Regions from separate parts of the Shewanella sp. FDAARGOS_354 genome, predicted to be linked through region 3. Evidence: predicted binding sites of a transcription regulator. Region 3 holds the regulator's gene; each other region holds the start of a gene.
What was found. The regulator sigma-54, encoded in region 3, starts transcription at its own class of promoters, with help from an activator protein. The targets are predictions, from matches to a motif close to GTTGGCACGNNNNTNGNNT.

Region 1 (3,161 bases), 680 kb from region 3:
GGTGGCGGCGCCCGCCGATACCTCACCCTTGATGCGCCTTCGCGCCTGTGAAACTTCGACTCGTATCGCTGAGTATTTTCGTGATTTAGGCTATAACGTATTGTTATTAATGGATAGTCTGACTCGTTACGCCCAAGCGCAGCGTGAGATTGCTCTGGCCGTAGGTGAACCGCCGGCAACTAAAGGTTATCCGCCTTCGGTATTTGCTAAATTGCCACGCTTGGTTGAGCGGGCGGGTAATGGTGGGCCTGGACAAGGTTCTATCACCGCATTTTATACTGTGCTGACCGAGGGCGACGATCAACAGGATCCGATTGCCGATGCTTCTCGGGCGATCCTCGATGGACATATTGTGCTTTCACGCTCGCTGGCGGATTCTGGGCATTATCCCGCAATCGATATTGAGGCTTCGATCAGCCGTGTGGCCCCAATGGTGATTTCGAGCGAGCACTTAGAAGCCATGCGCCGCGTCAAGCAGACTTATTCCCTCTACCAACAGAATAAGGATCTGATTTCGATTGGTGCCTATGCCCAAGGCAGCGATCCGCGAATCGATAACGCTATACGCCTGCAACCTGCGATGAATGCCTTTTTACGGCAGACCATGCGTGATGCCTTTAGTTTTGCCGATAGCCAAGTCATGCTTGGGCAACTCGCGGCACAATGTAAATAATCGAGACTGTTATGGCGAATGCCGATCCCCTCTTACTTGTGTTGAAATTAGCCCTCGATGCAGAGGAGCAGGCCGCACTGCTGCTAAAGTCGGCGCAACTAGAGTGTCAAAAGCGCCAAAATCAGTTGGATGCACTCAACAATTATCGCTTGGACTATATGAAGCAGATGCAGTCCCAGCAGGGGCAGGCGATTAGTGCGAGTCATTACCACCAATTCCATCGTTTTATTCGGCAAATCGATGAGGCTATTGCTCAGCAAAATCGTGTTGTAGCCGATGGTGAAAAGCAGAAACACTACCGTCAGCAGCACTGGCTAGAAAAACAAAAAAAACGTAAGGCTGTGGAACTACTTTTAGAAAATAAAGAGAAAAAGCGCCAAGTCATTGAGCTCAAAAAAGAGCAAAAAATGACGGATGAATTTGCTTCGCAGCAATTTTTCCGTCGTAAGAAGTAATTAACCAATCCGACAGTCAATAATACTCGAATTTTTAATATCCATTTGTTGGCATTTTATTTGCTTGATTTATGCCAGATATAGCCAAAGCCGTATAAATTGACGTTTGCCCACGCTCTTTTTCCTCTGGGCGGATGTTTAGGAGCTTTTATGCAACAAATGAACAATATCCTATTAGTATCTAATGCGAAAAATAGTGCTGGCTCAAGTAAAATGTTGGGGCAAGATGCTAATAGTGAAGACTTTTCTGCCGCTTTGGCTTCAGTGACATCTATTAGCTCATCCTCGACTAACACCAATGTTTCTCCAGATGTTTCTGCCAAATCGGCAAAACAGAAAACAGATATTGATGATACTAGTGCAGATGATGAAGCTGATATTAGCTTGATTTTTGCTCAAATAGGCATGGCAAACGAGATGAAAAAAGCGGCCGCTCCGAGCGACTCTTTGCCGCTTGAAGCTCAATTAACGACAGAAGATGCCGCTAGTATCTTAGCGCCTGCAACAGAGGATGGCGCTTTACCAACGGAAGAGACTATCAAGCCAACTTTTTTAGATGAGCTAGCGAAATTTGCTCAGTCAAATGAAGTTACCTTAACGAATGATACATTAGATGCACAAGTTTTAGAGCAAACGGGTACATTTGTTTTTCAACAAGAACGAGCATCTGCACTTCCAGAAGATATTATAAATAAACAAAATCAGTCAATTAATACAGTAGGTTTGATTGCAACGGCGAATACTGAAACTGTGGATAAGACTGGCGCTTCGACCGATGATACGCTTATAGATGATGCATCAATGCTTGCAGAGATGCGAACTGAAAAATGGGTTAAACCGCCAGAAACCCCCATTTTACCGATTGAAGGGGAATCTATCTCTGAAGCTAACAAGTTAGAGACGAAAGAGGCTGAACTAAGCAATAAGTCGATAAATCTGTCGCTCCCATCAACAGATAAAACGACTGCGCCAACGGTTGGACAGTCACCGTCAGTCAATACAGCTAATGTGTCAGTTACCGATGCTGATGCCGTGATATTAAACTCTACGACTAAAGAGCTTAATGCCTTAGGTGCGGTTTCGGTTGAGCCTAATGCTATTGACGACAATCCTTCACGCGCCGAAATTTCGGCAGGATTATTGTTAAAAGATGCCAAGTTAGCCGTCACACTGGATTCGCGGCAAGAAAACGCCTTATCTTCGCTCGATACTGGCCATGAAGAATCTGTTACAGAATTTAAGCCTGTTGATTTTAAAGCGGTATCGATACAACACTCTTTAGCTAACCAGCAAATTCAACGCCAAGAGATACCACAGGTTCATCTTTCCTTACGTCAAGGCGTTGAAAACCAAAATCAGATGCAGGAAATGATCCAGCGCTTTTCTCCTGTGATGAAACAGCAGCTTGTTACTATGGTTAGCCAAGGTATTCAACAGGCGGAAATTCGCCTAGATCCACCCGAACTTGGACACATGATAGTGAAAATACAAGTTCATGGTGAGCAGACGCAAGTACAATTCCATGTTGCTCAGGCGCAGACCCGCGATGTGGTTGAGCAAGCGATTCCTCGTTTACGTGAATTATTACAAGAACAAGGCATGCAACTCGCTGACAGTCACGTCTCTCAAGGTGACCAAGGACAACGCCGTGAGGGAGGATTTGCAGACAGTGGCGGTTCAAGTGGTGGAAATGTGGATGATTTCTCGGCAGAAGAACTCGATTTAGGTTTAAATCAAGCAACTAGTTTAAATTCGGGTATAGATTATTACGCTTAAGCAGGTAACCTATAGTAACAAAGTGGATTATAAACTGAGCCTTAATCCCATTCCCAAATTTAGCCTATTAAAGAGAACAGAAAATGGCCAAGGAAGAATCACTAGAACTTGAAAGTACTGAAGCACCAAAAAGTAAAAAGAAGCTATTTATTTTTATCGGTGTGGGTGTCTTTGTTGCGCTATTAATTGGTGGCGCGCTTTGGTTTTTCCTTGGAAGTAGTGAAGAGGCTCCTGTCGAGGCCGAAGGTGCTAAAACC
Region 2 (3,161 bases), 2.0 Mb from region 3:
GAGGCATTATGATCCGCTGGTGCCCACTGATGTTTAGTTGCCTATTAACCGTGGCAAATACGACATTTGCAGACACGCTGAAGCTAACGTCATTACTTTGGCCGCCGTATTCCGGCTATCAACTCCAGCACCAAGGCGCGAGTGTTGCGGTGGCTAAGGCGGCGTTTGAGCAAATGGAACAACAACTTATCGTGGATTTTTACCCTTGGAGCCGCGCGATTAAATTAGCCGTTATGCCGGGCTCTGACTACATTGGCTATTTTCCAGAATATTATTTTGAAACCGATAAGTTTATTTTTTCTAAACCGATTGGTATTGGCCCATTAGGTATTGTTGAGCAAAAATCCCGTCCCATTAGTTGGCATCATTTAGCCGATTTGAATCGTTATACTTTAGGTATTGTGCAGGATTATGTGAATACCGACTCGTTGGATGTAATGATTGCTTCAGGGAGTCAACCTGTCGAAGCGGCAACATCCGATGAGCAAAATATCAAAAAGGTGGCGGCTGGTCGTATTGACGGCGCTGTGATTGATATTAATGTGCTGCATTATCTACTTAAACAACCCCACCTTCAGCCGCTCGCAGATAAGTTACAGGTCAATCGACAACTTATTGCCAATAAACAACTTTATGTCGCGTTTCGTAATACAGAAGAGGGACGGCGTTGGCGGGATATTTTTGATCAAGGTTTAGCGAAGCTCGATATTGATAGCATTATGGGCGATTTGTTATTTCAGCCAGAAGCCTTAAGTCAGTAATGCTATTTTGCACCTAACCAAAGCTGTGAGATGACATGTTTTGTCATCATTTTGTCTAACACTGCGAGTAATCAGTTGTGGGCGGCATTTCGTTATCACTGCTCAGCATGTTTGTGTGTGCCAGTGAGTATTTTGTCAGGTGATCGCGATGGGTTAATCAAGATCCAAACCAGCAGGGCATTGGTACAATATTTTAAGGTCGACTTAGTTGTGTTGGCCTATGATGGTCATGACATCACCATAGATGCGCCAGCTAAACTGGCGCATTATCTCTTTGAAATCATCAGCTCACCGGAGCAGGATGCGGGTGAGCAGTTTGCTGATAGCGCTGATTTACTCAATGAATAAAGGGATTATTACGAAGCAGAATTAGTGCAATCGCTGCCGAACTATGCATCAGCACTACCCACCAATGCTGAGTAGTGCTGAGTAGTGCTGAGTGATATGCCTTACGCCTTGGCGATCATGGTTATTACGCTTTCGCTACTGTGGTTATTACGCTTTCGCTACTGTGGTTATTACGCTTTCGCTACTATGGTTTGCCCAATCGGCGTTAGGCTTAACAGCGCCAGCTTAAGATGTTGGATCCCGAAAGGGATACCGATAATCGTCACAAAGCAAGCAAGAGCATGGGCCAAATGACCTATGGCCAACCAAATCCCAAACAGTAAGAACCAAATGATATTGCCCACCATGCCAAAGGCGCCTGTTCCTAAATCTTCACGGCCAGTTAAATGACGGCGATTCATTTGTTCTTGTCCAAAGGGCCAGAAGGTCAATTCACCAATCACAAAGCAGGCGCGACCAAAGGGAATACCGATAATACTGATAAAACACAGAATCCCCGCAAGCCACCAGGCTAGGCCCATCACAAATCCACCAAGGACAAACCAAGCAATATTGAAAATTAACCGTAGTAATGACATTGAAAACTCCTTATCGAATCCAAAATCTGTGCGACAGAAACAACATCCACACTCGAAATTATTAATTGATGCTTAAATGTCATAAGCGAGAATTATGCCAAAATATTTTTCATTAATAATCAATGGCATATTATAGTTTATACCTCTACGGATTGTGAGTTAAGCTAATATTTCGTGAATTTCCTTAATTCTTAGGAAGAATTTAGCCAAGCCCGCGTTACACTAAACACCTTATCTCCCCTTGAGTAAATAAATGCTAGTTAATAGTCCCGTCGAATCATTTTCTTTTGCAGGCAGAGAGATCTTTCTTAAAAGAGATGATTTATTACATCCTGCTTTTAGTGGTAATAAGGCGCGTAAGTTTGCCTACTTTCTAGACCATGATTTTGCTGGTGTGACTAAGGTGATTGGTCATGGCTCCGCGCAGGCTAATTCACTGTATTCGCTGTCGGCGCTCGCCAAACTGAAAGGCTGGCAGTGTGATTTTTATGTGGACCATATTGCTAGCCACGTACTGACTTTACCGACAGGGAACTATGCCGCAGCTATCGCCAATGGTACACAGGTTATTGATTTATCAAGCCTGATAGCAGCTAATCCTTTTCTTCTGCGTGAGTTTAAGTGGACTTGCCATGACTATATTGAGCATCAAGTTTTGGCTGCTGAGCCTGACACTTTGTTTATTCCGGAAGGCGGGCGCTGCCAGTATGCGGAGTATGGTGTCAGTCTGTTAGCCGTTGAAATTGAAACGTGGGCAATGCAACAGGGACTGACTGAACTGAAAGTGTTTTTACCCGCGGGAACGGGAACCACGGCATTATTTTTAAACCAATATTTTGTGCGTAAGCAAAGTCACATTCGAGTGCTTACCTGCGCAGTGGTGGGCGGCGATGAGTATTTAGCGCAGCAGTTTTATGAGTTAAATCCTAACGCTGCTGAGCATCCACAGATTTTGAATGTGGGGAAGAAATACCACTTTGGTAAACTCTATCCTGAGTTTTATGCCATGTGGCAGCGGATTTGCGCCTCAGGTATTCAATTTGAATTACTCTACGATCCCTTAGGTTTTATGGTGTTAGAAAAATATTTACCGCAGTGGGGCGCAAGCCCTGTGATGTATATCCATCAAGGTGGTTTGCTTGGAAATGAAACCATGTTGCCACGTTATTTGCGTAAATTTGGTAAAAGTCGTACGACCCTATAGAGCAGATGATTTACTTAGTGGCGCTAAGACATAATATGTTTGAAGCGACGTAATCTCTAAGTTAAGCTTATGATGTCGAACGATGGAAAATACTCATGACAGAAGCGGAATATCTCGCCAATTACGATCCTAAGGCTTTTAAGACTGTGTTACTGACAGTGGATGCAGTATTGTTTACCTACCATGATCAGCAGCTTAAAGTACTTTTAGTGCAACGCTCAAATCATCCTTTTTTAGGTTTTTGGGGATTACCTGGAGGCTTTATTGATG
Region 3 (3,161 bases):
GATGAGTTCCAGTACCTTTTTCTTACTGCCCGGAGTGGCGCAGGTTGTGCACTCCGGCCGCAGTATGGTACGAAGTTCCATTGCTAGTGTTTTGTTAACTTCTCTTTGTGTTTAATAACCTGACGATCAAGTTTATCAATCAGGACGTCTATGGCAGCATACATATCTGCATGCTCTGAAGTCGCGAAGACTTCACCACCGGTGAGGTTGATTCTCGCTTCGGCAATCTGTTGCATTTTCTCAACATTGAGCACAACGTGCACATTATTGATCTGTTCGAAATGACGTTCAAGTTTTGAAAACTTTTCCTCAACATATGCCCGTAACGATTCAGTAATCTCGATATGGTGTCCACTTAGGTTTATTTGCATAGAAACGTCCTCCGATACTCACAATAGGCTATAAACTTTTACGCTGATTGGAAGGGGGAATAAGCATCGCTTCTCGGTACTTCGCAATGGTTCTGCGCGCAACGTTAATTCCCTGTTCTGCCAGAAGTTGAGCCATCTTGCTGTCGCTTAATGGTTTTTTCTGGTTTTCCGCTGCAACCAGTTTCTTAATGAAAGCTCTGATTGCTGTGGATGAGCACTCACCGCCATCATCCGTCCCGACGTGGCTTGAGAAGAAATATTTTAGTTCAAAAAGTCCTTTTGGGGTATGCATGTATTTTTGAGTCGTCACCCGTGAAATGGTGGACTCATGCATCTCTACCGCCTCGGCGATATCGTTTAGGACCATAGGTTTCATGGCTTCTTCGCCATATTCGAAGAAACCCTGTTGATATTGCACTATACAGTTTGCCACCTTGAGCAGTGTTTCGTTACGGCTTTCAAGGCTTTTAATAAACCACTTGGCTTCTTGCAGATGGCCACGAATAAATTGGCTATCAGCTTGATTTTTTGAACTTCGGGCCATTGCTGCATATTGCTGATTTACGTTGATTTTTGGCATGCAGTCAGGGTTTAATTCGACCACCCAACGGCCGTTTTTCTTCGACACCGATACATCGGGGATCACATATTCTTCATCGACAGGGGTGATGAGTAAACCGGGACGAGGGTTCAAGGTTTGGATCAGCGCAATACTGTCCCTTAACTCGTCCTCTTTCAGTTTGGTCTTACGCATTAACAGCCTAAAGTCGCGAGCGGCGATCAGATCTAAATGATCTTTGATCAACATGCGGGCGTTTTCGATGTGAGGGGTATCAGGCGAAAAATGAGATAGCTGGATCAGTAAACATTCGCTTAAATCCCTTGCCGCGACACCAACAGGGTCGAAGTGTTGAATACGCTTGAGCACGGCTTCGACTTCGTCGAGTTCAATCTCGGGATTGCCCATGGCTTCGAGGATATCTTCAGTGCTTTGAGTGAGATAACCTTGATCGTCAATGGCATCAATAATCGCGGTGGCAATGGCTAAATCGGTTTCAGAGAAGGGTGTGAGGTTTTTTTGCCATTCTAAATGTTCGTACAACCCCTCGCTAGTTTCCCCTTGGAAGGGCATGTCATCTTCACGGCTGGCGCCAGAACCTGAGTTTGGCGATGCGGTAAAGACTTCATCCCAAGTGGTATCCATGGGTAACTCTTCGGGCAGAGATTCTTTGGTCAGCGACTCGGCAATGTCCACGGTGGAATTATCTTGTTCCTGTGGCTGGGCAGTCGTTTCGCTAAAGTCGGTATCGGCGATATCTTGCTTACGTTCGCTAGGCGCGTCAAATTGCTCCTCTTCCAGCTCGAGAAGAGGATTAGAATCTAAGGCTTGCTGGATTTCTTGTTGCAGTTCCAATGACGACAGTTGCAGCAGGCGAATGGCCTGCTGAAGTTGTGGCGTCATGGTTAACTGTTGACCCAGTTTGAGCTGGAGTGACGCTTTCATGTTACCGCTGATCCCTAGGTTATTATTGTGAGTTTAGGTCGCTTGATATCATATGGATGGAGCCTAGCGCTCTCAAATTCAAGGCTTATTAGCTTTGTTTTAGTAACTATAGCCTGAATTGTTCACCTAAGTACACAGCCCTAACTTGCTGATTGTCTAAGATCTCTGCGGGTGTGCCCTCGGCAATAAGATTACCGTGACTCACAATGTAAGCATGTTCACAGACGTCTAAGGTCTCGCGCACATTGTGGTCAGTGATCAGTACACCAAGGCCTCGGCTCTTAAGCTGCTCGATAATTTTCTTGATATCGATAACGGAGATCGGATCAACGCCCGCAAAGGGCTCATCAAGCAGAATAAACTTGGGGTTGGCCGCTAAGGCGCGGGCAATTTCGACGCGTCGACGTTCACCGCCCGATAAGGACATGCCTTGGCTGTCACGAATATGGGTGATATGGAACTCTTCTAGCAGTTGCTCTAGTGCTTCTTCGCGCTGGTCACTATTGAGCTCTTTACGGGTTTGCAGTACCGCCATGATGTTGTCGTGTACGGTTAATTTACGAAAGATACTCGCTTCCTGTGGTAGGTAACCAATACCTTTGCGGGCACGCAGATGCATAGGATCGGCGGTTAAATCATCATCGTCGATAAAGATATGGCCTTTATCGCTTTTAACTAAGCCCACGACCATGTAAAAGGTGGTGGTTTTGCCCGCGCCGTTAGGGCCGAGTAGGCCGACGACTTGACCCGTTTTGACCGTCAGGCTGACATCTTTGACAACCTGACGACTCTTATAACTCTTGGCGAGATTCTGTGCTTTTAAGGTGATTTGGGTCATTTAGAATCCTGTTTTTTCACAGGTTTATCTGTTGGTGTATTTTTGAGTTCTTCCTGATAATTATCAGGTTGAATAATGGTAATTACGCGATCATCACCATTGCCGCTACTTTCGGCGATCAGTTTTTGCTGAATAATATCGTAACGAATTAAATTGCCTGTAACTTGACTACCCGCTTGGTCTAGGGTCGCTGTACCAGTTAGGGTCAACGTCCGAGTGGCCATTTCATAGCGAATCTCTTTGGCGCTAGCAGATGCAGGGCGGCCATCATCAAGGATTTGGCTGTAGGTTGCTGGATTTCCTGTAGCCAGTAAGACTTTACTATTTTCGCCTTCGACAGAAAATGCACGGAGTTGATCCGCATGGATTTTAATTGAGCCTTGAACAACTTCAACGGGACCGAAGAAAATGATCTGATTGTTTTTAATGTCCGCAGTTTGACTGACGG

Region 1: the regulator sigma-54 is predicted to act here: its motif matches at 1,176-1,194, upstream of CEQ32_RS00275 (flagellar hook-length control protein FliK).
Region 2: the regulator sigma-54 is predicted to act here: its motif matches at 1,771-1,789, upstream of CEQ32_RS06370 (YccF domain-containing protein).

What each region holds. Positions count from the first base shown of each region.
Region 1 is NZ_CP022089.2:52,869-56,029, forward strand. It holds gene fliI (flagellar protein export ATPase FliI) at 1-673, shown strand, start outside; gene fliJ (flagellar export protein FliJ) at 685-1,128, shown strand; gene CEQ32_RS00275 (flagellar hook-length control protein FliK) at 1,279-2,904, shown strand; gene fliL (flagellar basal body-associated protein FliL) at 2,988-3,161, shown strand, end outside.
Region 2 is NZ_CP022089.2:1,403,433-1,406,593, reverse strand. It holds gene CEQ32_RS06380 (substrate-binding periplasmic protein) at 9-761, shown strand; gene CEQ32_RS06375 (alpha/beta fold hydrolase) at 879-1,109, shown strand; gene CEQ32_RS06370 (YccF domain-containing protein) at 1,280-1,687, opposite strand; gene CEQ32_RS06365 (pyridoxal-phosphate dependent enzyme) at 1,941-2,891, shown strand; gene CEQ32_RS06360 (NrtR DNA-binding winged helix domain-containing protein) at 2,987-3,161, shown strand, end outside.
Region 3 is NZ_CP022089.2:4,407,102-4,410,262, forward strand. It holds gene ptsN (PTS IIA-like nitrogen regulatory protein PtsN) at 1-81, opposite strand, end outside; gene hpf (ribosome hibernation promoting factor) at 84-371, opposite strand; gene CEQ32_RS19830 (RNA polymerase factor sigma-54) at 400-1,875, opposite strand; gene lptB (LPS export ABC transporter ATP-binding protein) at 1,982-2,713, opposite strand; gene lptA (lipopolysaccharide transport periplasmic protein LptA) at 2,710-3,161, opposite strand, start outside.